Regions from separate parts of the Winogradskyella sp. HaHa_3_26 genome, predicted to be linked through region 3. Evidence: riboswitches for the same ligand, from Rfam matches in the RefSeq annotation. Region 3 holds a riboswitch; each other region holds the start of a gene.
The links. Region 3 has a riboswitch for S-adenosylmethionine ahead of H0I32_RS10220 (O-acetylhomoserine aminocarboxypropyltransferase/cysteine synthase family protein). Riboswitches for the same ligand answer to the same signal wherever they lie in the genome.

Region 1 (8,278 bases), 870 kb from region 3:
TTCACCACTTGAGGTAAGAACATTTTACCGCTTCCAAATAAATCACCAACCACATTCATACCAATCATTAAATGACCTTCAATAACGTGAATTGGTTTGTCTGAAGCCAAACGTGCTTCTTCCACATCTTCAATAATAAAGGCATCAATACCTTTAACTAAAGCATGCGTAATTCGTTCTTGTAAAGCATCACTTCTCCATTCTAAAACCTTTTCTTCATGTTCTTTTTTCTGTCCTTTTAAAGATTCAGCAAAATCTAAAAGTCGTTCGGTTGCATCATCACGTTTATCAAACAAAACATCTTCTACACGTTCTAGTAAGTCTTTGTCTATTTCGTCATAAATTTCGAGCATGGTTGGATTAACGATTCCCATATTCATACCGTTTTTAATCGCATGATATAAAAAGGCAGAATGCATCGCTTCACGTACAATATTATTTCCTCTAAATGAAAAAGACACATTACTTACACCTCCAGAAACATTAGCATGTGGTAAGTTTTCACGAATCCATTTAGTGGCTTCAAAGAAATCTAATGCATTTCTGCGGTGCTCATCCATACCTGTTGCAACAGGAAAAATATTTGGGTCAAAAATGATATCTTGAGCAGGAAATTTAAGTTCGTTAACTAAAATGTGATACGAGCGTTTACAAATTTCAATACGTCTATTGTAATTATCGGCTTGACCATCTTCATCAAAAGCCATAACAACAACTGCTGCTCCATAACGTTTTATTAGTTTTGCATGGTGTTTAAATTGCGCTTCGCCTTCCTTTAAACTGATAGAATTAACAACACATTTTCCTTGTGCAACTTGCAAACCAGCTTCTATAATTTCCCATTTAGAACTGTCAATCATCAAGGGGATTCTAGAAATATCTGGTTCTGAAGCAATCAGATTTAAGAAGGTTGTCATGGCATAAACTCCATCTAACATCCCTTCATCCATGTTAACATCTAAAATTTGTGCACCTCCATCTACTTGATCTCTGGCAACTTCTAATGCTTCATCGTATTTTTCTTCTTTTATAAGACGAAGAAATTTACGAGAGCCTGTAACATTGGTACGTTCACCAACGTTAATGAAGTTACTTTCTGGTGTTATTATTAAGGGCTCTAAACCAGAGAGCGTAAGATATTTTTTATTTTGAGTCATGTTAGTCTTTTCAAAGTGGATTCCTGCCTACGCAGGAATGACAATTTTTCTTGGTTCGTAATTTTTAGCTACTTCTGCAATGGCTTTAATATGCGCAGGACTTGTGCCACAACAGCCTCCAATAATATTGATGAGGTTATCTTTTAGATAGTCTTCTATATATTGTTGCATTTGCTTCGGTGTTTCTTCATATTCTCCAAAGGCATTTGGTAAACCTGCGTTTGGATGTGCTGAGGTGAAAAATTCCGTTTCGTTAGATAAGCGTTGCAAATAAGGTTTTAATTGTTGGGCTCCAAGCGCACAATTAAAGCCCACACTTAATAGCGGAATATGAGATATTGAGGTTAAAAATGCTTCAACGGTTTGGCCAGATAATGTTCTGCCAGAAGCATCAGTTATAGTGCCAGATACCATTATTGGAATATCAATATGGCGTTCTTCTTTTACTTCTTCAATAGCAAATAATGCTGCTTTTGCGTTCAGCGTATCAAAAATAGTTTCGACTAAAAGGATATCAACACCACCATCAATTAAGGCTTCTACTTGTTGTTTATAGGCGATTCGCAATTCATTAAAAGTTATCGCTCTGTATTCTGGTCGGTTAACATCTGGTGATAAACTTGCGGTTTTGTTTGTTGGGCCAATACTTCCTGCAACAAAACGCGGTTGATCAGGGTTTTCTTTAGTGAACTTGTCTGCAACTTGTTTCGCGATTTTAGCAGATTCAAAATTCAGTTCGTACACCAAATTCTCCATATCGTAATCTGCCATGGCAATTGTAGTCCCAGAAAAGGTGTTGGTTTCTACAATATCTGCACCAGCCTCAAAATATTTTGCATGAATTTCTGCAATCGCTTCTGGTTGTGTTAATGATAATAAATCGTTGTTACCTTGTAAAGGAGACGGGTAATCTTTAAAACGTTCGCCTCTAAAATCTTCTTCTTTAAAACTGTATTGCTGAAGCATAGTTCCCATGGCTCCGTCTAAAACCAAAATTCGTTTTTGTAATTCGTCTTTTATATTGCTCATAATATGTGTTTGTTCTCGATATAATTTTATTTTGATATTATAAAATTACTCGAGCTGACCTTAGTTTTGTAAAGCTTGTTTTAAATCGTTAATGATGTCTTCGGGGTGTTCTAAACCTACTGAAACTCTTATTAACCCTGAAGTGATTCCTGTTTCTAAACGGACATCATCTGGTATTTTAGCATGGGTTGTAGATGCCGGGTGTGTTACAATAGTTCTGGTGTCTCCTAAATTCGCAGAAAGTGATAATAACTTAATGGAGTTAAGGAACTTTCTGCCTGCTTCGATACCTCCTTTGATTTCAAAAGCAACAACATTGCCTCCTAGTTTCATTTGTTTTTTTGCTAATTCGTATTGTGGATGCGATTTTAAAAATGGATATTTTACAAAATTTACATTAGCGTTAGACTCTAAAAAAGTCGCAACTTTTAATGCGTTATCGCAATGTCTATCAACTCTAACAGGTAAGGTTTCTAAACTTTTAGATAAAACCCAAGCATTAAAAGGAGATAGGGCAGGACCTGTATTTCTAGAAAATAAATAGATTTTCTGAATCAAATCAGCACTACCAACAGTAACACCTCCTAAAACACGACCTTGTCCATCCATTAATTTTGTAGCCGAATGGATGACTAAATTGGCGCCAAATTTTATAGGTTGTTGTAAATAAGGAGTGGCAAAACAATTGTCTATGATGAATATAAGGTTGTGCTTTTTTGCAATATCTCCTAAGCGTTGCAAGTCTAAAATATCTACAGCCGGATTTGTTGGGCTTTCGGCATAAATTACTTTTGTATTGGGTTGAATTAGGCTTTCAATTTTATCTAATTCATCAATTTTAAAATAACTTGTTGAGATATTCCACTTTGGTAATATGTTATTAAATAGCGTTTGAGTGGAACCAAAAATACTACGACAAGAAACGATATGATCGCCAGCATCGAGTAATGCTGCAAAAGTTGAAAACACGGCAGACATCCCAGAAGCAAAGGCGTAACCGCGTTCTGCTCCTTCCATTTTGCAAACTTTTTCTACAAATTCTGATGTGTTTGGGTTAGAGTAACGACTGTAAATATTACGTTCTTTTTCATCTGCAAAAGAAGCACGCATGTCTTCGGCATCTTCAAATACGTAGCTAGATGTTAAATACAAAGGGCTAGAATGTTCTAGATATTGAGAACGCTCAATTTGTGTTCTTATAGCTTCTGTTTCAATGTGTTTTGAACTCATTTTTCTTAGTTTTATGATAAACCAAAAATCAAATGCGTCAAAAAAATGACGTGTAAATAGAAAAATGCGACAAGAGTATAAATTACCGTAATGAGGTAATTATGTTGGGTTATCTATCTAAATTATTCGATAAATGAATCGAAAATGAAGTAGAATTTAGCACCTTCTTAATAAGTTTAAGGGTTGCTAAGGTTTCATAGGGTCTATCCCTCCACCTTTCTTGATAACATTTCAATAAGTTATTTGAACTTTGTGAACTACAATATTCAGAAAGAAATTGGAATTAAACAAGTTTTTATTCATAATTTTTTAATTCAGCATATTGCATTTTAATTGTAACTTTGAATTTCCCTAAAATATTATATATGTTAGAAAATTTTTGGTTTAATGTGCAATACGGAATGAATCACGTATTAGATATTAATGGTTACGACCATATTCTTTTTTTAATGGTATTGGCTGTGCCGTATCTTTTTAATGATTGGAAACGTGTCTTGCTTTTAGTAACAACCTTTACTTTGGGGCATACGCTATCATTGGTCTTAGCGGCTTATGGAATTGTAAGCATTAACGGAGAACTTGTAGAATTTTTAATACCCGTAACTATTTTAATAATGGCACTTTATAATGTGTTTACAGCAGGTAAGAAATCAAAAAATAATAAAATTGGATTGTTGTTTTTTACCACCTTATTTTTTGGAATTGTACATGGATTAGGCTTTGCAAGAGAGTTTAAAATGTTCTCAGGGCAATCTGAAAATAAATTAGAATTACTTGTTGAGTTTGCTTTAGGTATTGAACTTGCTCAAGTTATCATTGTTTTTATCGTGTTGTTTATTGGATTTATATGTCAGACTGTATTTAGATTTTCGCGTCGCGATTGGATAATGGTACTTTCATCTATAGTCATAGGATTAGTAATTCCGATGATTTTAGGAAGCGATTTGATGAGGTCATAAAAAGTTTGGTAAAATTTTAACGCCAAGAAAAAGACGAATAAAATACTATCCGTTTATCTTCGTTATTAACAACATACATTAGAATAACAAAATTTATTCATGTCAAAAATAAAACAGCTACGTTACGATAAGGCTTATTTGCGAATTGCTAAAGAATGGGGTAAACTATCTCATTGCGAACGTAAGCAAGTAGGTGCTGTAATAGTAAAAGATCGAATGATCATTTCTGATGGTTATAACGGAACACCAACTGGTTTTGAAAACTACTGTGAAGATGATGAAGGTTATACCAAATGGTACGTATTGCATGCGGAAGCCAATGCCATTTTAAAAGTAGCTTCATCTACACAATCTTGCCAAGGCGCTACGCTGTATATTACACTTTCACCTTGTAAGGAGTGTAGTAAATTAATACATCAAGCAGGTATTGTTAGGGTTGTTTATCATCAGGGTTACAAAGATGATTCGGGAATTAAATTTCTTGAAAAGGCAGGAATTGAATTAGAACTTATAGAAGATTTAAATGCCTAATGGCAACAAAAAATAAATACATTCCACTTTTAATCGGTGTTGCAGTCGCGGCCGGTGTGATTATAGGTGGAAAATTAAATTTTTCAGATACTTCAGATAATCTCTTCACTACAAATAGCAAGAAAAATAAGCTTAACAGATTAATCGATTATATAGATTACGAATATGTAGAAGAGGTAAATACCGATAGTATTGTAGATGTTACGGTTAATGGTATTTTACATAATTTAGATCCACATTCTACATATATTCCTAAAGAAGATTTAGAACAGATTACCGAAAATATGAAAGGTGATTTTGTAGGTATTGGTATTAATTTTTATGCCTATAATGATACTGTCGCTGTTGTAAAACCCACGGAAAATGGTCCTAGTGAAAATGCTGGGATTATAAGTGGAGATCGTATTCTTTTTGCAGACGGAGACACACTTTATGGGTCTAACAAATCTAGTGATGATATAGGTCTAAAATTAAAGGGAGATAAAAACACTAATGTTAAACTTGTTGTTTACAGAAAAGGTGAGGATGGTTTACTAGAGTTTAATGTAAAACGCAAAAATATACCTATCAAAAGTGTTGAAGCATCCTATATGCTTACTGATGATTTAGGTTATATAAAAATGAATCGATTTGCAGAATCTACGTATAAAGAATTTATGCTTGCTTTAGATGAATTAAAAGATCAAGGAGCAACTAAACTTGCATTAGATTTAAGAGATAACCCAGGTGGTTTTTTAGGTATTGCAGAGCAAATTGTAGACGAATTTTTAGAGGACGATAAGCTTATTTTATTTACAAAAGATAAAAGAGGTAAAGAAGAGTATATCTACGCCACGGGAGATGGTGACTTTGAAGAAGGTGAAGTTTATATTCTAATTAATGAAAATTCAGCATCGGCAAGTGAAGTCGTTGCAGGAGCGCTTCAAGATAACGATAAAGGAATTATTGTAGGAAGACGTTCTTACGGAAAAGGATTGGTGCAAAGAGAAATGGCCTTAGGTGATGGTAGTGCTGTGCGTTTAACCGTTTCTAGATATTTTACACCAACGGGACGTTCTATCCAAAAACCTTATACCAATGGTGATAGTGAGAGTTATTATAATGACTATTATAAACGTTTAAGAACAGGAGAATTGGCACACGAAGAAAGTATCGTTGTAGATGATTCTTTAAAGTTTACAACACCTAAGGGAAAAGTTGTTTACGGTGGTGGTGGTATCATTCCAGATGTTTTTGTACCCGTGGATCGTTCGTTTGATAATGAAACAATTAATTACTTGAGAGGAAGGGGGCACTTTGGTTATTTTGTTTTTGAAGAATTAGATAAAGATCGCACATTATATCAAGATATCTCTAAGTACGATTTTATTAATAATTTTGAAGTGAGTGATGATATTGCTGTTCGTTTTCAGGATTATATTAACAGAAAAGAACGAACTAACATTAGCTTCGTTGCTTACAATCCTGAAATAAAACGAATTATTAAAGCAACTTTAGCAAGTCAGCTATTTGATGATAATGCGTTTGAAGAAGTAATAAATAAAGAAGATATTATGGTGCAAGAAGTGATTCTTTTAAGCTCAGAATATCCAAATATTAAACAAGATTAATAATTATACCTTATCATGAATTTTGGTTTGTTTACCATCATTCCAAAGTGTTAAGATATCTGTAGCCACATGAGATCCGCTACCGCAAGCCATTGCAAACTGACTTCTCCAGCCGGCTAAAGAACCCGCAACATATAAGTTTTTTTCTACAAGATGATCTGTATTTTTTAACCAGATTCTGTCTTTTTCTATCGCTGATCTAGGGTGTGGTTCAATGTAGTTTTCAAGTCCTTTTATGGTTATGAAACTTGTGTAGCCAACAGCTATGACTACTATTTTAGATTTGTAAATATGAGCATTGGTGGTTATTGTAAAGTAATCTTCACTTTTTTCAATAGAACTTACTTTTTCGTTTTCAATTTGCTCAATATGAGGATAAAGGTTCTCTAGTTGTATTTTGCCATCTTGAAGAATGTCTTCACCTAAAGTTCCGGGTTGTAGTCCTAAAACATTATTAAACAGAGCGTTTTGAAGATGAGATGTTTTTTGATGAGTGATTATTCCAATACGTTTATCTTGAGCAAAAGGTTTATTTTTTGCTGAACCTAAAACTAGGGCACAAGATAAACCAGCTGCTCCTCCACCAATAATTAAAGTATCAAAACACATTAGCGTTGTTTGTCTAATTTTTCTATTTTTTTAGAAATTCTAAGAATTTGTAAAAGAATAATAGCACAAAGCGCTGCCACAATTGTAATTAATGCAGTTTGACTTTCTCCTGTTAATAATGCATTGAAATTTAATTTCGTAGCATTAAAAATAACAAGCCCAATTCCGATAATTGTTAAAACAAGTGTGAGTATTTTCATATTTAAAATAGTTTTATGCCAATAACTCTTTAATGTTATGGGCAAATAATTTTACAGCAATGGCTAACAAAATTACACCAAAAATCTTTCTTATAATGTTAATTCCATTAGTTCCTATAATACGTTCAATTTTAGCTGATGTTTTTAAAACAATAAAAATAACTAAGACATTACTTATTACTGCAACTATAATATTTTCAATAGCAAATTCTGCACGTAGAGATAGTAAGGTGGTTAAAGTTCCTGGTCCTGCCATAAGCGGAAATGCTAAAGGGAAAACGGAAGCGGTAACAGCGCTATGTTCATCATCTTTATAAAGTGTAATGCCTAAAACCATTTCTAGAGCAATAAAAAAGATAACAAATGCACCTGCTACGGCAAATGAATTAACATCAATACCAATAAGGCTAAGTAAACTTTTACCTACAAAAAGGAAAATAATCATAATTACACCAGCGATAATTGAGGCTTTTCCACTTTGTATATGTCCCACTTTTTTGCGTAGGTCTATAATAATTGGAATGTTTCCAACGATATCAATCACTGCAAAAAGGATCATAAAGGCTGTGACTATTTCTTTAAAATTTAGGTGCATTTCTTCTTAATTTAAATTTTGTGATAACTTGAGTTTGTGTGTATAAGTACTTGTCTTATAATTTGTTAAATCTCATGTTTCACTATTTGGGTTGAAATTTTTTGCAAAGGTGCGATATTATTGCATATTTTCAATAATAAATTATAGTTAAGTTTAAGTATTTTTGTTCTCTGTTTTTTATGCTCAATTTCTACGCTTTAAAAGTGGCTATTAATAGTATATTTGCAGCAGAAAAAGAATTAATAACAGCCATTGTTATGGCTAATTTAATAAATTATGTTTCAACTCGGAAAAACCATTGTCTCTGAAGATATTATAGAGAAAGATTTTGTTTGTAATCTTTCAGCATGTAAAGGTG
Region 2 (8,278 bases), 1.7 Mb from region 3:
CCGTAGCTTGAGGCGCCATACCGACACCAATTTTCAGCATTAATTCTCTAAATTGTTCTCTATCCTCAGTAATATTTATAGCATCGATATCTACACCTATAATATCTACATCAAAATCTTCCCAAATCCCTTTTTCATCAGCTTCAATACAAAGATTAAGAGCCGTTTGTCCTCCCATTGTAGGTAAAACAGCATCTATATACGGATGTTCTTTTAATATCTGAATTAACGATTTTGTTGTTAATGGCAACAGATAAACATGATCCGCCATCGTTGGATCTGTCATTATTGTTGCAGGATTAGAATTGATAAGAATTGTTTCAATTCCATCTTCTCTTAGCGATCTAAGTGCTTGAGATCCTGAATAATCAAATTCACAAGCTTGTCCTATAACGATTGGACCAGATCCTATAAGTAATATCGATTTAATGTTTTTGTTCTTCGGCATGTGTAATAATTGTTATGGTGTGCAAAAATAAGTATCTCTAGGGTATAAAAAAAGGCGTTACACCTAAGTAACGCCCTAATATATTAACAATTGTTAATCATTATTTTTTATGTCTTGTTTCTGAAGATACAGAGATCCTCTTTCTGCCTTTAGCTCTTCTACGTGCTAAAACTTTTCTTCCGTTAACAGAAGCCATTCTCTCTCTGAAACCATGTTTGTTTCTTCTTTTTCTTTTTGACGGTTGAAACGTTCTTTTTGGCATTTTCTTATATTTTAAATCTTATAATCATTTTATCTTTTGAGAGCTATCCCAAAACTGCGTGCAAATATACAACAACTTTTTACATTAGCAAATACCAAAAGAAAAATTTTGAATAGAATTTTAACTCTTAGATTTTATTATCTTTGCGCACTGTAAAAATACACAGAAATATGTTTAATAAAAATATAAAATTAGTCATAGCTGCATTAATCATTGGTTATGGAATATATCAATTTACTGAAGGTTATATAGGTAACGGTATTATGTACCTATTACTGTCTACAATATTTATTTTCCTTTACTTTAAAAATGAAATGATTTTATTAGCTTTCTTAAAGCTTAGAAAACAAGATTTTGAAGGTTCTAAAAAATGGTTAGACAAAATAAAGAACCCTGAAGGTGCCTTAGTTAAAAAGCAACAAGGTTATTTAAACTATTTAAATGGTATTATGGTTTCTCAGACTAATATGAATGAAGCCGAAGGTTATTTTAAAAAAGCTATTGATTTAGGTTTATCTATGGATCATGATTTAGCGATGGCAAAATTAAACTTAGCCGGAATTGCTTTTTCTAAACGTAAAAAACCAGAAGCTCAAAAATTATTAGCTGAAGCAGAAAAATTAGATAAACGTGATATGTTAGCTGATCAAATTAAAATGATGAAGCAACAAATGAAAAAAGCTTCTGCTATACCTAAACATCAGTACGGACAACCCACATCATCTAGACAAAACAGAAGAAGTAAAAGATAATTCTTTTACTTCTTTACTTTCTTAACAAACAAAGGTTCAAAGCTTATTAATAAAATTGTTGTCACAAACAATATAAGCAAATACCACGTGTTTTGTATTAAATCTATATAATCTATTTGACCTTCAGAAAAGCTCAGAATCATTAAAACCTGAGCTCCATAAGGTAATATTCCCTGAATAACACAAGCAAAAATATCTAAGATTGAAGCTGTTTTTCTATTCGTTAAACCATATTCATCATTTATTGTTTTTGCAATAGAACCCGATATAATTATAGATACAGTATTATTTGCAATCGCCATATTTATAGTACTCACCAAAGCGGCAATACCAAATTGAGCAGACCTTTTACTTTTAATAAGAATTTTTATTTTATTTAAAATATAGTCTATACCTCCATTTCTTTCTACCAGAGCTGCTAAACCACCTGTTAATAGTGATAGTAAGAAAATCTCTGTCATATTTGTAAAACCTGTATATGCAATTCTTGTAGATTCCATTACTGTAAAATCGCCATCAAAAACACCTAATACAATAGCTGAAATAATTCCAAAAAATAGCGTTACAAATACATTTACACCTATTACAGATAGTATAATGACTAATATATAAGGAACAATTTTTATGACTGAATAATCATAATGAACATCATTTAAAACATTAGAACTTAAATCTAAACCTTGTACCGTTAAAATAACCAAGGTTATTAATGCTGCCGGAAGTGCAATTTTAATATTTTCTTTAAACTTATCACTCATTTTACAATCTAAAGACTGTGTTGCAGCGATAGTTGTATCTGATATTACGGATAAATTATCTCCAAACATAGATCCACCTAGTAAAGCACCACAAAGTACAGCTAAAGAAATATCTCCATGTCCTGAAAAGCCAACTACTATTGGAGCTAGTGTTACAATAGCTCCTACTGATGTTCCTGTTGAAATGGATAAAAAAGCTGCTATTAAAAAAATGCCTAAATAAATATACTGAATAGCAATATAATCCATCCCCAGATTAACAATAGCATCGACACTTCCTGTAGATTTAGTAATTGCAGCAAAAGCACCTGCTAACAAATAGATTAAACACATGGTTAGTATTTTATTATCTCCACAACCTTTTAAAAGTATCGCTATCTTATCATTAACAGATTGTTTAAAGATCAAGAAGGCAACGACAATACCAACAATAACTGCTATTGGCGCAGGTAATAGATAAAAATCATCTTTATAAATACCTATTCCTAAAAAGGTAATTACAAAAACTAATAATGGAATTAATGCTGTAAAGTTTGGTGCTGATTCTTTTAATTTCTTCATTCTTTTATTTCTTAAAAAGAAGACAGAATGCAAATAAGAAAGAAAAATTAGATTAACATTTTTTCCAAAGTATTGGCTTATCCTTTTAGCACCTTGCTTGTTAATGCAGGTTGCTATCTCCTTTTGAGATTCTTGATAATTTATTTTAAGTCGGCAAATATATTATATATAATTAAATTTGCTTTCAATTTTAACTCATTATTATAAAATTGAAGAAATTATTATAATAACGGAGCCATTAAACGCGCTATCGCTTCAATAATTTTTGTGCGTTTAGAACGTTTTTTCCAAGATTGTAATTCTAGTTTTTCACAATCTTTTAAATCTTCATTAAAAAACGCTGTTAATTCACTACTAATTTTTTTACTATAAATTAAAGCATTGACTTCAAAATTAATATTGAAACTTCTATAATCCATATTAGTAGTACCAACCGTACTAAAAACACCATCTACAACCATTGTTTTTGCATGCACAAATCCTTTTGTGTAATGATAAACTTCTACTCCTGCCTCTAAAAGCATTTCTAAATAAGAATTAGTAGCATATTCTGCTATCCAGGAATCCGAAGTTTTAGGAACTATAATTTTCACTTCAATATTACTTCTCGCAATAACTTGTAGTGCCGTAAGAATCTCGCTATTAGGAATAAAATACGGTGTAGTAATATACACATGATCTTCTGCATTTGTAATGGCAACGAAAATAGCTTCCATTATATTAGACCAATCCGTATCTGGACCGCTTGCTGCAATTTGAAGTGGTACGTTTTCTTTACAATCGTGATCAGGGAAATAAGATTTAGATATTTCTAATCCATCATCTGACACAAAATCCCAAGTTGTAAAAAATAAAATCTGCAAAGGTTTAACAGCCTCGCCTACTAAACGAATATGTGTGTCACGCCAATACCTATCGTTATTTGCATTTACATAGTGATCCGATACATTTATTCCGCCAACATATCCTATTTTACCATCAATAACGGTAATCTTTCGATGATCACGATAGTTCATCTGACCTGTGAATTTTGAAAATAAGACAGGCATAAAAGAATGCATTTGAATACCACAATCTTTTATTTTTCGCTTCATTTTAGAAGAAATAGAACTCCCTACATCATCAATAACAATTCTAATCTCTAAGCCTTCTCGTGATTTTTCACATAATAGATTTAATAACTCCGTACCTATTTGGTCATCTTGTATTACAAAATACTCTAAATGAATATGATCTTTTGCTTCTTTTATATCTTTAAAAAGCAATTTAAACTTATCGTCACCATTTTTTATAAGCTTTACTTCATTATTAATAGTGAGTTTTGATTTTTCACTATTATATAGTAAAGGGATTAATTTTGATTTTTGATCAAGTAAATCATCAACCTCATTAATCTCTTTGGTATCTAATTCTAATTGATCTTGAATCTTTTTTATAATCGTTTGATTTAAAACATTCTTTCTACTGAATATTTTAGTCTTTCGGTATTCTTGCCCAAAAAGATAGTATACAATTAAACCCAAAAAAGGTAGAGCTAACAATCCTATGATGTAGCTTAAAGCCTTTGTTGGGTTTAATTTTTTAAGCAAAATTGTTGCCACTGCAGATAATGCAAGTGCATAATTGAATACAATTAAAATTTGCCAAATATGATTTTTTATAAATTCCAAAATTTAAGGAAGTGTATTATAATATCCTTCTTTAGGAATTTCTATTTCATAAAGTTTTCTCGATTTATTATTTAAAAACGGTTCTCTTAACCAAGGGTTATGAAGTTTTAGAATTTTATAGTTGATTCCGAATTGTTTAGCAAACTGTGCAAAATCAGTTACTGCCGTATCTACTTTTACCTTATAAGTTGGTACTTCTTTGTATAAATGTGATTTATTAAAGTTGAATCCATACTTATCAGGGTTTGAAAGAATTTCTTTTAAAGCTACAATTCTAAACACATAACGTCCTGTTTCTTCTCCTAATAATAAATCGTAATAACCAGTAACATCTTGTTCTTTTAATCGTCTAGAAACACCAGCATTACCTGCATTATATGCTGCTGCAGCTTTTGTCCAAGATCCTAAATTAGCTTTAGCTTTCTTTAAATAATCACAAGCTACTTCTGTTGCCTTTTCAATGTTATAACGTTCATCTACATTAGAATTAACCTCTAAGCCGTTCTCTTTACCTGTAGCTGCCATAATTTGCCACATACCACTAGCACCTGCAGGTGATTTTGCAGTTTTAATTAATCCACTTTCAATTACAGCTAAGTATTTAAAATCATCTGGAATTCCATTTTTCTTCAAAATAGGTTCTATAATTGGAAAATATTTTTTAGCACGCTTAAACATTAATAAGCCATTAGATTGCCAATAGGTATTAACCAATAATTCTCTATCCATACGCTCATAAATATCCGGATCATTAATTGGTACAGCTTCACCTGCAAAGTTTAAATCTTCAGGCATTTCTAAGGCATATACATTATAATTATTGACAATAGGATCATCTTTACCCAACATATAATCAGATAATGCATTATCTGGTTCTGGGGATTTTTGCATTGCAAAAATAAATAAGCCAGATACACAAACGATACCGACTAATGCTAAACTATTTTTTATGATTTTCATGTGATTCATTTTTAAATACAAGAACTAAGTTTATTATCATTTCGCTGATTAATAAAGGTCTGCAAGATGCTTGTATTATGTTTTTATTTTTCTAACTCTTTTTTATAAATATACTCATTCTTCAATCAGTATTCAATTCAAGACTCTATAAGTTTTGGTAAATTTTCGTTAAACCATTTATACTTATTAATGATCATTATGTGAGTTCCGCCACTAATAACGATACAATTTCCGGTACAAGAATGAGGAAAAACAATATCCTTATCGCCATGAATATAAATAGCCTGAGTATTTGGCTCTTCTTGGTCCCAACACACCACTTGCTTAATAGACCAATCTAAATAAGTTTTATCATTAACGGAAAGGTACTTTTTATACAAATCTACACGTTTTTTCACCGTTTCTCCAAAGGCATACTTTGCTAATAAATCTATATTACTAACCAATTGGGTTGGAAGAATCTTATAAGCTTTAGTAACTTTAAGAAGCTTGAATCGCTTGGGTAACTCATGATGAGATTTTACACTAGAAACTACAAATAACTTTTTAACTTTTATTAATTTACACATCTCTTGTACTAAAATCCCTCCAAAAGAGACTCCTAACAAAACAATATTATCATGCTTTATAAAATTACACATGCGTTGTGCATATTCTTGAAGCGTTTCTTCTTTATCCGGAATTTGCCATTTTAACCAATGAATTTCATATTGGTCTTCAGGTAATTTAATGTACTCAAATATTGTAGGGTTAGCTGCCATACCTGGCATTAAATAAACATGTGTAAGGTCTGTTTTCATCTGTTTTAGCTTTAGACAATATTTTTGTTAAAGAAATCTAAATACATTACTATAAATCATTACTCAGCAAGCTTTTAACACTAGACACATAGGTTTATAGTTCATTTATGCGTATCTTTGTTTTACAAAACTATATAAAATATAGTATCTACTCTCCAACTGCTAATTAAAAAATTAAACAAATATGACAGAAACTGCTGAACTGATTGATAATGATTTTTTACGTCAATTTGAATTAAACGTTGAAAATGAGATGGCTATTATTGAATATTCTTTGCAGGAACGCAAAATATTCTTAACTAAAATGATTATTCCTGAGGCTATTAGAACAGATGAACTAGAATTAGAGTTTATAGATTTAGTTTTTAGTAATATAAAAGAAAGAGACATTAGTGTAGTACCAACAAGTCCTGAAATCGCAAAATTTGTAAGACGAAACAGAAAATATAAACGCATGCTTCCAGTAGGTATTCGTATATAAAAAAGAAAAATTAATATAAAAAAAAACTCGAAACTTAAGTGTTTCGAGTTTTTTATGGCCTAATAATTAGCTATTTATTTTTTATAAACAAGCTTTAAATCTCTTGTTTCTATAATTTCAGTAAAATCTTCATTATAAACTTTTACCGCATCTTTAAATATAGTTGTCATTGTATTATTGTCAATTACATAATTTCTACCTGAAACCTGAATTGTATCCTCATCAATCTCATTATAACTAGAAGCAAAACTAATAATTCCTTCTTTATTACAATCAATATTAAGACCATAAGAATTAGTGTCAGCAGTCTTAAAATACTTCATTATAACAGAAGCTTCGTTTCCTGAAAAAACAGTTCCGTTTTCTTCAAAAGTTAAAGTTTCTATTTCATTACAATCTATTTCATCAACTAAGTTAGTGTTAAACACACCATCACTATTAACATCAAAAGGAATATCTGTTGTGCGGGTCGTTAATTGCCAAACACCTATTGCTTTAGACTTATCACTTTTAGTACAAGCACTCATAGCAATTGCTAAACAAAGAATAAAAAAAGCCTTAATTGTATTTTTCATTATAGTAATTTACAATTTTTAAAGGTAAAACGAAATATCTTATTATTAATAAACTTTAATAAAAAAATTAAAACACAGTTAGTTAGCAACTAAATCTTGTTGAAAATCAAAACGAACTAGACCATCTTCATCTATCTTCGTTAATCTGACTTTTTGAAGTGTATTTACCAATTCTGGATTCCAAGGTGCTTTAACTTTTACATAGTTTTCAGTAAATCCATGTATGTAACCTTCTTTATTTTCGCCTTCAAATAAAACAGTACGGTCAGTGTCTAACTGATTTTCATAAAAAGCACGACGTTTCTTTGCAGATAAACCTCTTAACATTTTACTGCGCTTGGCTCTCACATTCTTAGCTATTACATCATCCATTTCGGCTGCTTCTGTATTATCTCGTTCCGAATACATAAACACATGTAAATAAGAAATATCTAAATCGTTTAAAAAATTATAAGTCTCTAAAAAGATTTCGTTAGTTTCTCCAGGAAAACCAACAATAACATCAACACCAATACAAGCATCTGGCATCACTTCTTTAATTTTAGTGACACGGTCTACATATAATTCTTTCATGTAGCGACGCTTCATCTTTTTAAGAATAACGTTACTTCCACTCTGCAATGGCACATGAAAATGAGGTACAAATGCTCTAGATTTCGAAACCAAATCGATAGTTTCATTCTTAAGTAAATTAGGTTCAATTGAAGAAATTCTTAAACGCTCAATACCTTCTACTTTATCTAATTCTCTAACCAAATCTAAAAAAGTATGTTCGTGTTTTTTATTCCCAAACTCACCTTTACCGTAATCACCAATATTAACACCTGTGAGTACAATTTCTTTGATCCCTTGTTCTGAGATTTCTTTAGCATTTTTAAGTACACTCGTCATAGTATCACTACGAGAAATCCCTCTAGCTAAAGGAATGGTACAATAAGTACATTTGTAATCACAACCGTCTTGAACCTTTAAAAATGCTCTGGTTCTATCTCCAATAGAATAACTACCAAC
Region 3 (8,278 bases):
GTCAGCATTCAGCTCACCAATTTTAAACCTAGAGTCAATTCCGGCAACGGCATCATCAAATACAATATCTAAATTCTTAAATTTTAAATTGCTAAGCACTAAGTTGAGTGGGGTAGAAATGGTATCTGTTACAACTGTTGTTGTATCGGTTGTAGCAAAAGCATCTATTAAAAACTGAAAATTATAACCTTCAATACTATCTTTTCTAATCACATTAGCCCGTAAACCTTCCCAATCTAAAGCATCTACACCAATAGCTTCGCCTCTTATCATTTTAAAAAGTGGAACATTAGCTTCTAGTGATTTTGAATATACTAAAGTATCTCCTTTGGTATCTTCGAGATAAAGACCATCGAGTTGAACGTCTCCATCAAAAGTGATAAATAATTTTTCTATTTCAACTTTAGTATTTGTTTTACTTGAAACATAATTCACCGCTTTTGTAACGATAATATTCTGTCCCCAAGGGCTTCTAATAAAAAGGATAACTAAAAATAAAAACACAAGAATTCCTAACAGAATACGTAGCGTTCTGCGAAGCCAACGAAATTTTCGTTTTGTTGGGGTTTGGGGTGGTGTATTTTCGGTATTATTCAACAGTCAAATATATACGGTCAAAAGTATTATAATTGTCGTTATTGCTAATAATATTAACGCTCTAGAGTTAAAAATTAACTAATTTTATTAAGGTTCTGTTATTAATATCGATGAAAAGATAAGAGATGTCGTTTAGTTATAAAGTTCTGTAGATTCTTTGAAGCAAAAAAGCCAAACTTATAAGTTTGGCTCTTTTTAATATTATATGCTAGTTTTTATGCAACTTGCTGCTCAAGTTTTTTTTTAACAGAAGTTACTTCTGCTTTAAAAATAGGTTTCAAAAAGCGTGCTAATTGATCAAATTCAATTAAAAAAGCATCGTGTCCGTGTATCGATTTTATTTCATGAATGTTAACATTTTCTTTCTTGCCTTTTAGTTCAACAAAGGTGTTCCAGTTTTCATCAGCTTTAAAAAATAAATCAGAATTGATAGTGATGATATGAATGTCACTTTCAATTTTAGATGCGACATCTAAAAAATCATTTCGATCTCTAGTGATATCAATTGTTCTTAAAACCTGATTCATTAATTTGTATGCAGCGACCTGAAAGCGATTGTTTAAAGCATTACCGTGATAACTAAGCCAGGATTCAATGTTAAAAAAGGATTCGTCTTTTTTAGTGCGATCAAATTTTTGTGTTAAAGACTCAGGTGTTCGGTATAACGTCATGGCATGCATTCTGGCATCTACCAATGGTTGAGAAGAGTTATTTAATAGCGCATCTTGAATATGGCAATTAGCAATAACCCAGTCTGTAGATTTCCAGTCGGTTGCAATAGGAATTAAATGTTTAATTAAACGCGGTTTTAATGCGGCTAATTCCCATGCAATTCCACCTCCAACAGAACCTCCAATGACAGCAAATAAATGTTGAATTTTTAATTCTTCTATTGCTAAGGCAAAGAGTTTTGCAATATCTCTTGCTGTGAAATCTTTATAATTTTCTATGATGTTTTCAGCTTTATTATCGTAGCCATTACCAAGAATATTAAAAGATAAAATTGTGTATTCATTAGTGTCGATACATTTATTTTCTCCGATAATATCATTCCACCAACCATTTTCTCCGATAACATTAGAGTTTCCAGTTAGCGCATGATTCACTAAAATAATAGGTGCTGTATGTAGGGGTTTACCAAAAGTTTGGTAAGACAAGTTTAGTGAAGTTGTCTTACCACTTTCGGTTGCATAGTTAGCAATTGTAATATGTTTTAGATTTATCATCGCTAGTTTTTTTTAAACCGCAAATTCTTTTACTACGGATATTTTTAAAGGTGTTTTATTTTGAAGATTGTCTTTTACAGGGCATCGTTCTTCAACTAATTGAAGCCATTTAGATAAGGTTTCAATACTTGCGTCCGTTTCAGGAATAAGATTTAAACTTATAGATTTAAATCCAGCACGTTCTTTGTTGGAGTTACCTAAAAACCGATTTGGATTTAATTCGCCAGAGACTTCTATTTTTAAATTTTTTATAGTGAAACCTAACTCTTTGGCTACTATATGCCCAATAACATTAGCACAGCCCGCAAAACCAGCTAAAATATATTCTACCGGATTTGCATCCGTATCTGTACCTCCTAAATCAGAAGGTTCGTCTACGACTAAAGTAAATTGTCTTGTTTTTCCTATAAATTTTGTAGGTGAAGCACTAGCTCCTGCTACAGAAAATTTTATATCGCTCATTTTGTTTTTTAATTTTGAAAATATTTTAATTTAAAATTTTAGAGTCATCAAAATATCACATAAAGCACAGCTGCAAAAAATTAATTTTGCTATGTTTTTTACTGTGCTTAATGTGATAGTGACTTTTTGATTAATGCTGAAACGCTTTTTGTTTTATAACAGCAAAAGCTTCTTTTAAATCATTTTTTAAATCTTCTATATTTTCAATTCCTACAGATAAACGAATTAAGTCTTTGGTAACTCCAGAGGTTAATTGCGCTTCATCGCTTAGTTGCTGATGTGTTGTGCTTGCAGGATGAATGATAAGAGATTTTGTGTCTCCAATATTTGCTAATAATGAGAACAATTTTGTAGTGTCAGAGATTGTTTTGGCAGCTTCGTAACCTCCGTCAACGCCAAAAGTAACAACGCCACTCTGACCTTTTGGTAAGTATTTGTCTGCTAATTTTTTGTGTTTACTAGTTTTTAAACCAGGGTAGTTTACCCAATTGACTTCGGGTTGTTCTTGTAGCCATTTTGCTAATTCTAAAGCATTTTCACTATGCTTTTTAATACGTAATTCTAAAGTTTCTAAACCTTGAATGATTTGAAAAGCATTAAATGGACTTAAAGCACCACCGTAATCACGTAAGCCTTCAACTCTAATTTTTGCGATAAAAGCAGCTGCTCCAATAGCTTCGCTATAAACTAATCCATGGTAACCAGCAGATGGTTCTGTGAATTCTGGGAATTTTCCATTAGTCCAATCAAAATTACCACTATCAATTATAATACCTCCTAATGAAGTTCCATTTCCGGTGATGTATTTTGTTAAAGAGTGAATAACAATGTCTGCCCCGTACTCAATTGGTCTAAGTAAGTAAGGTGTTGCTACAGTATTATCTACGATTAATGGAACTTTAAAAGCTTTTGCTTCTTTAGAAATAGCTTCTAAATCTAAAACATCTAATTTTGGGTTTCCTAAGGATTCTACAAAAAAGGCTCTTGTGTTTTCTTGAGTTGCTTTTTTGAATGCTTCAGGGTCAGAAGGATCTACAAAAGTAGTTGTAATACCATGTCTAGGTAGTGTAACGCTTAATAAATTATAGGTTCCTCCATATAAACTACTCGATGCTACGATGTGATCACCAGCTCTTAGTAATGTTAGTAATGTTGTAGAAATAGCTGAGGTTCCAGAAGCTGTTGCTACTGCACCAATTCCGCCTTCTAAAGCTGCTAAACGCTGCTCTAAAATGTCGTTAGTTGGGTTGTTTAAACGGGTGTAAATGTAGCCAGGAACCGAAAGATTAAATCTCCCTGCTGCTTCATCTGAATCTTTAAAGACGTAAGATGATGTTTGGTAAATAGGAACAGCTCTTGTTCCTGATGTTTGACTAACGTCGTGTCCTGCGTGCAACGCTTTGGTTGCGAATTTTTGTGTACTCATTTTTCTAAGTTTTTGAGTTAATAAAAGATTAAACCAAAAGCCAAAATAAGCTTCATATATTTTCGATTTTAAATCGAAGTGTGAAGCATACTTAATAGAAAAATATTATAAAGAAAATGCTAATTACAGATGGGTAATTAGTCTTGAGTTATCTATCCAATTTTCCGATTAATGAATCGGATTATTAAGTAGAATTTAGCACCTTCTTAGTGAATCTAAGGGTTGCTAAGGCTTCATAGGGTCATTCCCTCCACCTTTCTTGATAACATTTCAGTAAGTGTTTGAACTTTGTGAGTACAAATATTGCAATACAAAAAGCACAAATCCAAATGATTTGGCGATTTTATGAGTTTTTTATGAAAATCATATTAAATTAAGTTATTCTTTGCTAAATATTTAATATGAATAATTTCAGAGACAGGTTTGTTTTCAATTTTACTTTCAAGCCATGAAATAATATCAAGATATAAAAAGGCACGACGCTCGTAGGGATGATCTTCAAAAGTTTTTAATGTTTTGTGTAATTCTTTAAATGCATTTTTAAGGTCATGAGGGTAAATATCTTGTAAACCTCTAATGAATTTTATCATTTCTTTTTGTACCTCATGAAGGTCGTTCATTTTAATTAAAAACTTGTAAGTGCTTCTTAGTAGGGTTTCTAGGTGGTAATCTAAGCCTGCTTCGTAATGAGCAACAAGATTTAAAACTCTGGAAAAACAGAGTAGGTCTTCTCGCATGGAAAGCGACTTGTTAGAAATGATTTTATCAAGATATTTTATGCATTCTTTATTGTTGCCTGCTCCAAATTGTAAGCTAGCAAACTTGTAATAAAAAATCATTTTATGGTGTGGGTCAATCTTTTCACCAAAAGGGATTAGTTCTTTTTCTATTGTCGGAATAATATCGAGTCCTTCTGCAAAACTACCGTCAATAAAATGTTGATTAATTTTGTGAAAGTTAGTGTAAAGGAAGACTAAAGAAGCAACATTTTCGTCTTTTGGAAAGCTTAATTTTTGAACTGTGGCTTCAAAGTCATTAAATTTTTCTACAAATTTTGTTTTGTTACCAATAAAAACCAAAGCCTCTAAAAGGTAGTTGTTTCCTTTTAAAAAGAATACCGGATTAAGATTAATCATGCTTGGGTTTTGATAAAATAAATCCACCCATTTTAAAGCATACTTAAAACAGTTTAAAAAATCTTGAAGTAAAAAGCTTTGCCATAAATTAGCTTTATATAGCCATAATTTTTCTCGAAACCCTAAGTCTTCAATTTTAACTTTGGGTAATTGCTTATTGAAATAATTGATGACCATTTTGGCTTCATCTTCATTTTTTACATAACCTGTTTTTAGAATATTGCTGTAGAGTTGAAGTGATAGGTTGGAGAGCTTACTGGTTATAACGTTAAGTGTACTTAATTCTTTAGCTTGCACAGCTAGTTCATCTGCGCGTGTGCTAATACTTCGTGTAATGTATTGTGATTCAATAACTTTTTCGAGTTCAACAATCTCGAAAGCCGAGTTTTTTTCTTCATTGACTATGGCTAGCTCTTTAGCTTTATCTAAAATTTTTAAACTTTGTTTATATAAACCTTTATGGTATAAAATTGAAGCAAAATCTAATTGTTCTCTAATTTGTAATCTTATGTTTTGATGTGAAGGATTCAGTTTTAAGCTGATTAAAATTTGCTTATATAAATGCGATTTTACATTTGCAAGCTGTTGTTTTTTAATAATATTACTTTTTAAAATTGAAGTTTCATTATAGGCTTTAGCCTTGTCTAAAAAATTAAAAAGATTCAAAAATTTAGAGTCAGAATTCACACCAAGCCGACCAACATACAGTTTAAACTGACGTTTTTCAGATTTAGTTAAAGACTTAACTAGTGAGAATAAATTATCTTTTTGGTCTTTAGTTATCAATTGAGAATAGATTTATCTGTCTGTTAATCAGTTAATTGAAATATATTTTAACGACTGGGCATCGTAAAGTTAAACTAAGATCGGTATTTTAAAGCAAAATCAAAATATATATTCGTAAGACAATACTATAAAATATATTTTGATAAATGTCTAATAACCGTATTCAAATATTCGATACTACACTGCGAGATGGAGAACAAGTGCCAGGTTGCAAGCTTAACTCAGAACAAAAAGTAATCATTGCAAAGCAATTAGATCTTTTGGGAGTTGATGTGATTGAAGCTGGATTTCCAGTGTCTAGTCCAGGAGACTTTAAGTCTGTAGAAGCAATTTCAAAAATTGTAAAAAATGCAACAGTTTGTGGTTTAACACGTGCTGTTGAAAATGATATAAAAGTTGCTGCTGAGTCTTTAAAATATGCTAAATTACCGAGAATACATACAGGTATAGGTACGTCAGACTCTCATATTATTCATAAATTTAAATCAAACAAAGAAGCTATTATTGAGCGTGCTTTTCAAGCTGTAAAATATGCGAAGTCTTTTGTTGAAGATGTAGAGTTTTATGCTGAAGATGCAGGAAGAACTGATAATGAATATTTAGCAAGAGTATGTGAAGCTGCAATTAAAGCAGGTGCTACTGTGTTAAATATTCCAGATACAACTGGGTATTGTTTACCAAGTGAGTATGGAGCAAAAATAAAATACCTTAAAGAAAATGTAAAAGGTATTGAGAAGGCTATATTGTCTTGTCACTGTCATAACGATTTGGGTTTAGCTACAGCAAATTCTATTGAGGGTGTGATTAATGGAGCACGACAGATAGAATGTACTATCAATGGTATTGGTGAGCGTGCTGGTAATACAGCATTGGAGGAAGTTGTTATGGTATTGAAGCAACACCCTTATCTTAATTTAGATACTAATATTAATACGTCAATGTTGTATGGAATGAGTCAACTTGTTAGTGATAATATGGGGATTTATACGCAGCCAAATAAAGCGATTGTAGGTGCTAATGCTTTTGCTCACAGTTCTGGTATTCATCAAGATGGTGTGATAAAAAACAGAGAAACTTACGAAATTATTAACCCAGCAGATGTTGGTGTTACTGAGTCTGCAATTGTTTTAACAGCAAGAAGTGGAAGAGCAGCTTTGGCATACAGAGCTAAAAATGTAGGTTACGAATTAACAAAACTTCAGTTAGATGATGTATATTCTAATTTTTTAAGTTTTGCAGATCGTAAAAAAGAAATCAACGATAATGATATTCATCAAATTATAGAAACAAGTAGTGTCTATAAACAAATAATTTCAGCTTAAATACATGGGGAAAACACTATTCGATAAAGTTTGGGACGCGCATGTGGTAGATGCGATAGATAATGGACCACAGATACTTTATATAGATAAACATTTAATACACGAGGTAACAAGTCCGCAGGCTTTCAATGAATTGGAAGAACGCGGAATTCCTGTATATAGGCCCAATCAAATTGTGGCTACGGCAGATCATAATACGCCAACATTAAATCAAGATCAACCAATAAAAGATGAACTCTCTAGAAAACAATTAGAGCAGTTGTCTAAAAATTGTAAAAAAAACAATATCACATTATACCAATTAGGTCATAAATACAATGGTATTGTGCATGTAATGGCTCCTGAGTTGGGAGTGACTCAACCAGGCTTAACGATGGTTTGCGGTGATAGTCATACCTCAACACATGGTGCGTTCGGAGCTATTGCTTTTGGTATAGGAACAAGTCAGGTTGCGCAGGTTTTTGCGAGTCAATGTTTGTTGCTTACTAAGCCTAAAAGTTTAAGGGTGTCGGTTAATGGAAAATTGAAAGCAGGAGTTCTACCAAAAGATGTTATTCTTTATATTATTTCAAAATTAGGAACCAATTCTGGTACAGGTTATTTCTGTGAATATGCAGGAAATGTTTTTGAAGATATGAGTATGGAAGGTCGTATGACGGTTTGTAATATGAGTATTGAAATGGGAGCAAGAGGAGGCATGATTGCTCCAGACGAAACGACTTTTAGTTATGTGAAAGGAAGAGAATTTGCGCCTAAAGGTGAAGATTTTGATAAAAAAGTAGCCTATTGGAAAACCCTTCCTACGGATGAAGATGCTGTTTTTGATCAAGAATATAGTTTTGCTGCAGAGGATATTGAGCCAATGATTACTTATGGTACAAATCCAGGTATGGGAATTAAGATTTCAGAAACGATTCCTGTAAATGATAATCCTTCGTTTAAAAAGTCATTAGCTTATATGAATTTTGAAGCTGGTGAAAGTTTAATAAATAAACCTATTAATTTTGTTTTTATAGGAAGTTGTACCAATTCTAGAATTGAAGATTTTAGGGTTGCTGCTAAATATATTAAAGGAAAGAAAAAGGCAGATAATGTAACGGCTTGGTTGGTTCCTGGAAGTAAGCAGGTAGAACATCAGATTATTGAAGAAGGTTTGAAAACTATTTTTGATGATGCTGGTTTTGAATTGCGTCAACCGGGGTGTTCGGCATGTTTAGCCATGAATGATGATAAAATTCCACAAGGAGAATATTGTGTGTCTACTTCAAATAGAAATTTTGAGGGTAGGCAAGGACAAGGTTCAAGAACAATTTTAGCAAGTCC

Region 1: linked by a shared signal. The riboswitch ahead of H0I32_RS06510 (trans-sulfuration enzyme family protein) and the one ahead of H0I32_RS10220 (O-acetylhomoserine aminocarboxypropyltransferase/cysteine synthase family protein) in region 3 are both predicted to bind S-adenosylmethionine.
Region 2: linked by a shared signal. The riboswitch ahead of H0I32_RS02950 (Na+/H+ antiporter NhaC family protein) and the one ahead of H0I32_RS10220 (O-acetylhomoserine aminocarboxypropyltransferase/cysteine synthase family protein) in region 3 are both predicted to bind S-adenosylmethionine.

What each region holds. Positions count from the first base shown of each region.
Region 1 is NZ_CP058981.1:1,502,202-1,510,479, reverse strand. It holds gene metH (methionine synthase) at 1-1,157, opposite strand, end outside; gene H0I32_RS06515 (homocysteine S-methyltransferase family protein) at 1,185-2,186, opposite strand; gene H0I32_RS06510 (trans-sulfuration enzyme family protein) at 2,247-3,416, opposite strand; SAM riboswitch class I at 3,523-3,646, opposite strand; gene H0I32_RS06505 (HupE/UreJ family protein) at 3,782-4,375, shown strand; gene H0I32_RS06500 (deoxycytidylate deaminase) at 4,475-4,906, shown strand; gene H0I32_RS06495 (S41 family peptidase) at 4,906-6,516, shown strand; gene H0I32_RS06490 (NAD(P)/FAD-dependent oxidoreductase) at 6,520-7,125, opposite strand; gene H0I32_RS06485 (hypothetical protein) at 7,125-7,325, opposite strand; gene H0I32_RS06480 (MarC family protein) at 7,339-7,920, opposite strand; gene H0I32_RS06475 (DUF3109 family protein) at 8,197-8,278, shown strand, end outside.
Region 2 is NZ_CP058981.1:675,514-683,791, forward strand. It holds gene carB (carbamoyl-phosphate synthase large subunit) at 1-448, opposite strand, end outside; gene rpmH (50S ribosomal protein L34) at 549-710, opposite strand; gene H0I32_RS02945 (DUF2892 domain-containing protein) at 881-1,462, shown strand; gene H0I32_RS02950 (Na+/H+ antiporter NhaC family protein) at 1,468-2,781, opposite strand; SAM-I-IV-variant riboswitch at 2,830-2,925, opposite strand; gene cls (cardiolipin synthase) at 3,003-4,451, opposite strand; gene H0I32_RS02960 (lytic transglycosylase domain-containing protein) at 4,455-5,411, opposite strand; gene H0I32_RS02965 (alpha/beta hydrolase) at 5,549-6,211, opposite strand; gene H0I32_RS02970 (N-acetyltransferase) at 6,396-6,692, shown strand; gene H0I32_RS02975 (hypothetical protein) at 6,767-7,267, opposite strand; gene mtaB (tRNA (N(6)-L-threonylcarbamoyladenosine(37)-C(2))-methylthiotransferase MtaB) at 7,346-8,278, opposite strand, start outside.
Region 3 is NZ_CP058981.1:2,373,739-2,382,016, forward strand. It holds gene H0I32_RS10205 (translocation/assembly module TamB) at 1-597, opposite strand, end outside; gene H0I32_RS10210 (alpha/beta fold hydrolase) at 813-1,823, opposite strand; gene H0I32_RS10215 (OsmC family protein) at 1,836-2,285, opposite strand; gene H0I32_RS10220 (O-acetylhomoserine aminocarboxypropyltransferase/cysteine synthase family protein) at 2,416-3,711, opposite strand; SAM riboswitch class I at 3,857-3,980, opposite strand; gene H0I32_RS10225 (hypothetical protein) at 4,080-5,630, opposite strand; gene H0I32_RS10230 (2-isopropylmalate synthase) at 5,780-6,955, shown strand; gene leuC (3-isopropylmalate dehydratase large subunit) at 6,960-8,278, shown strand, end outside.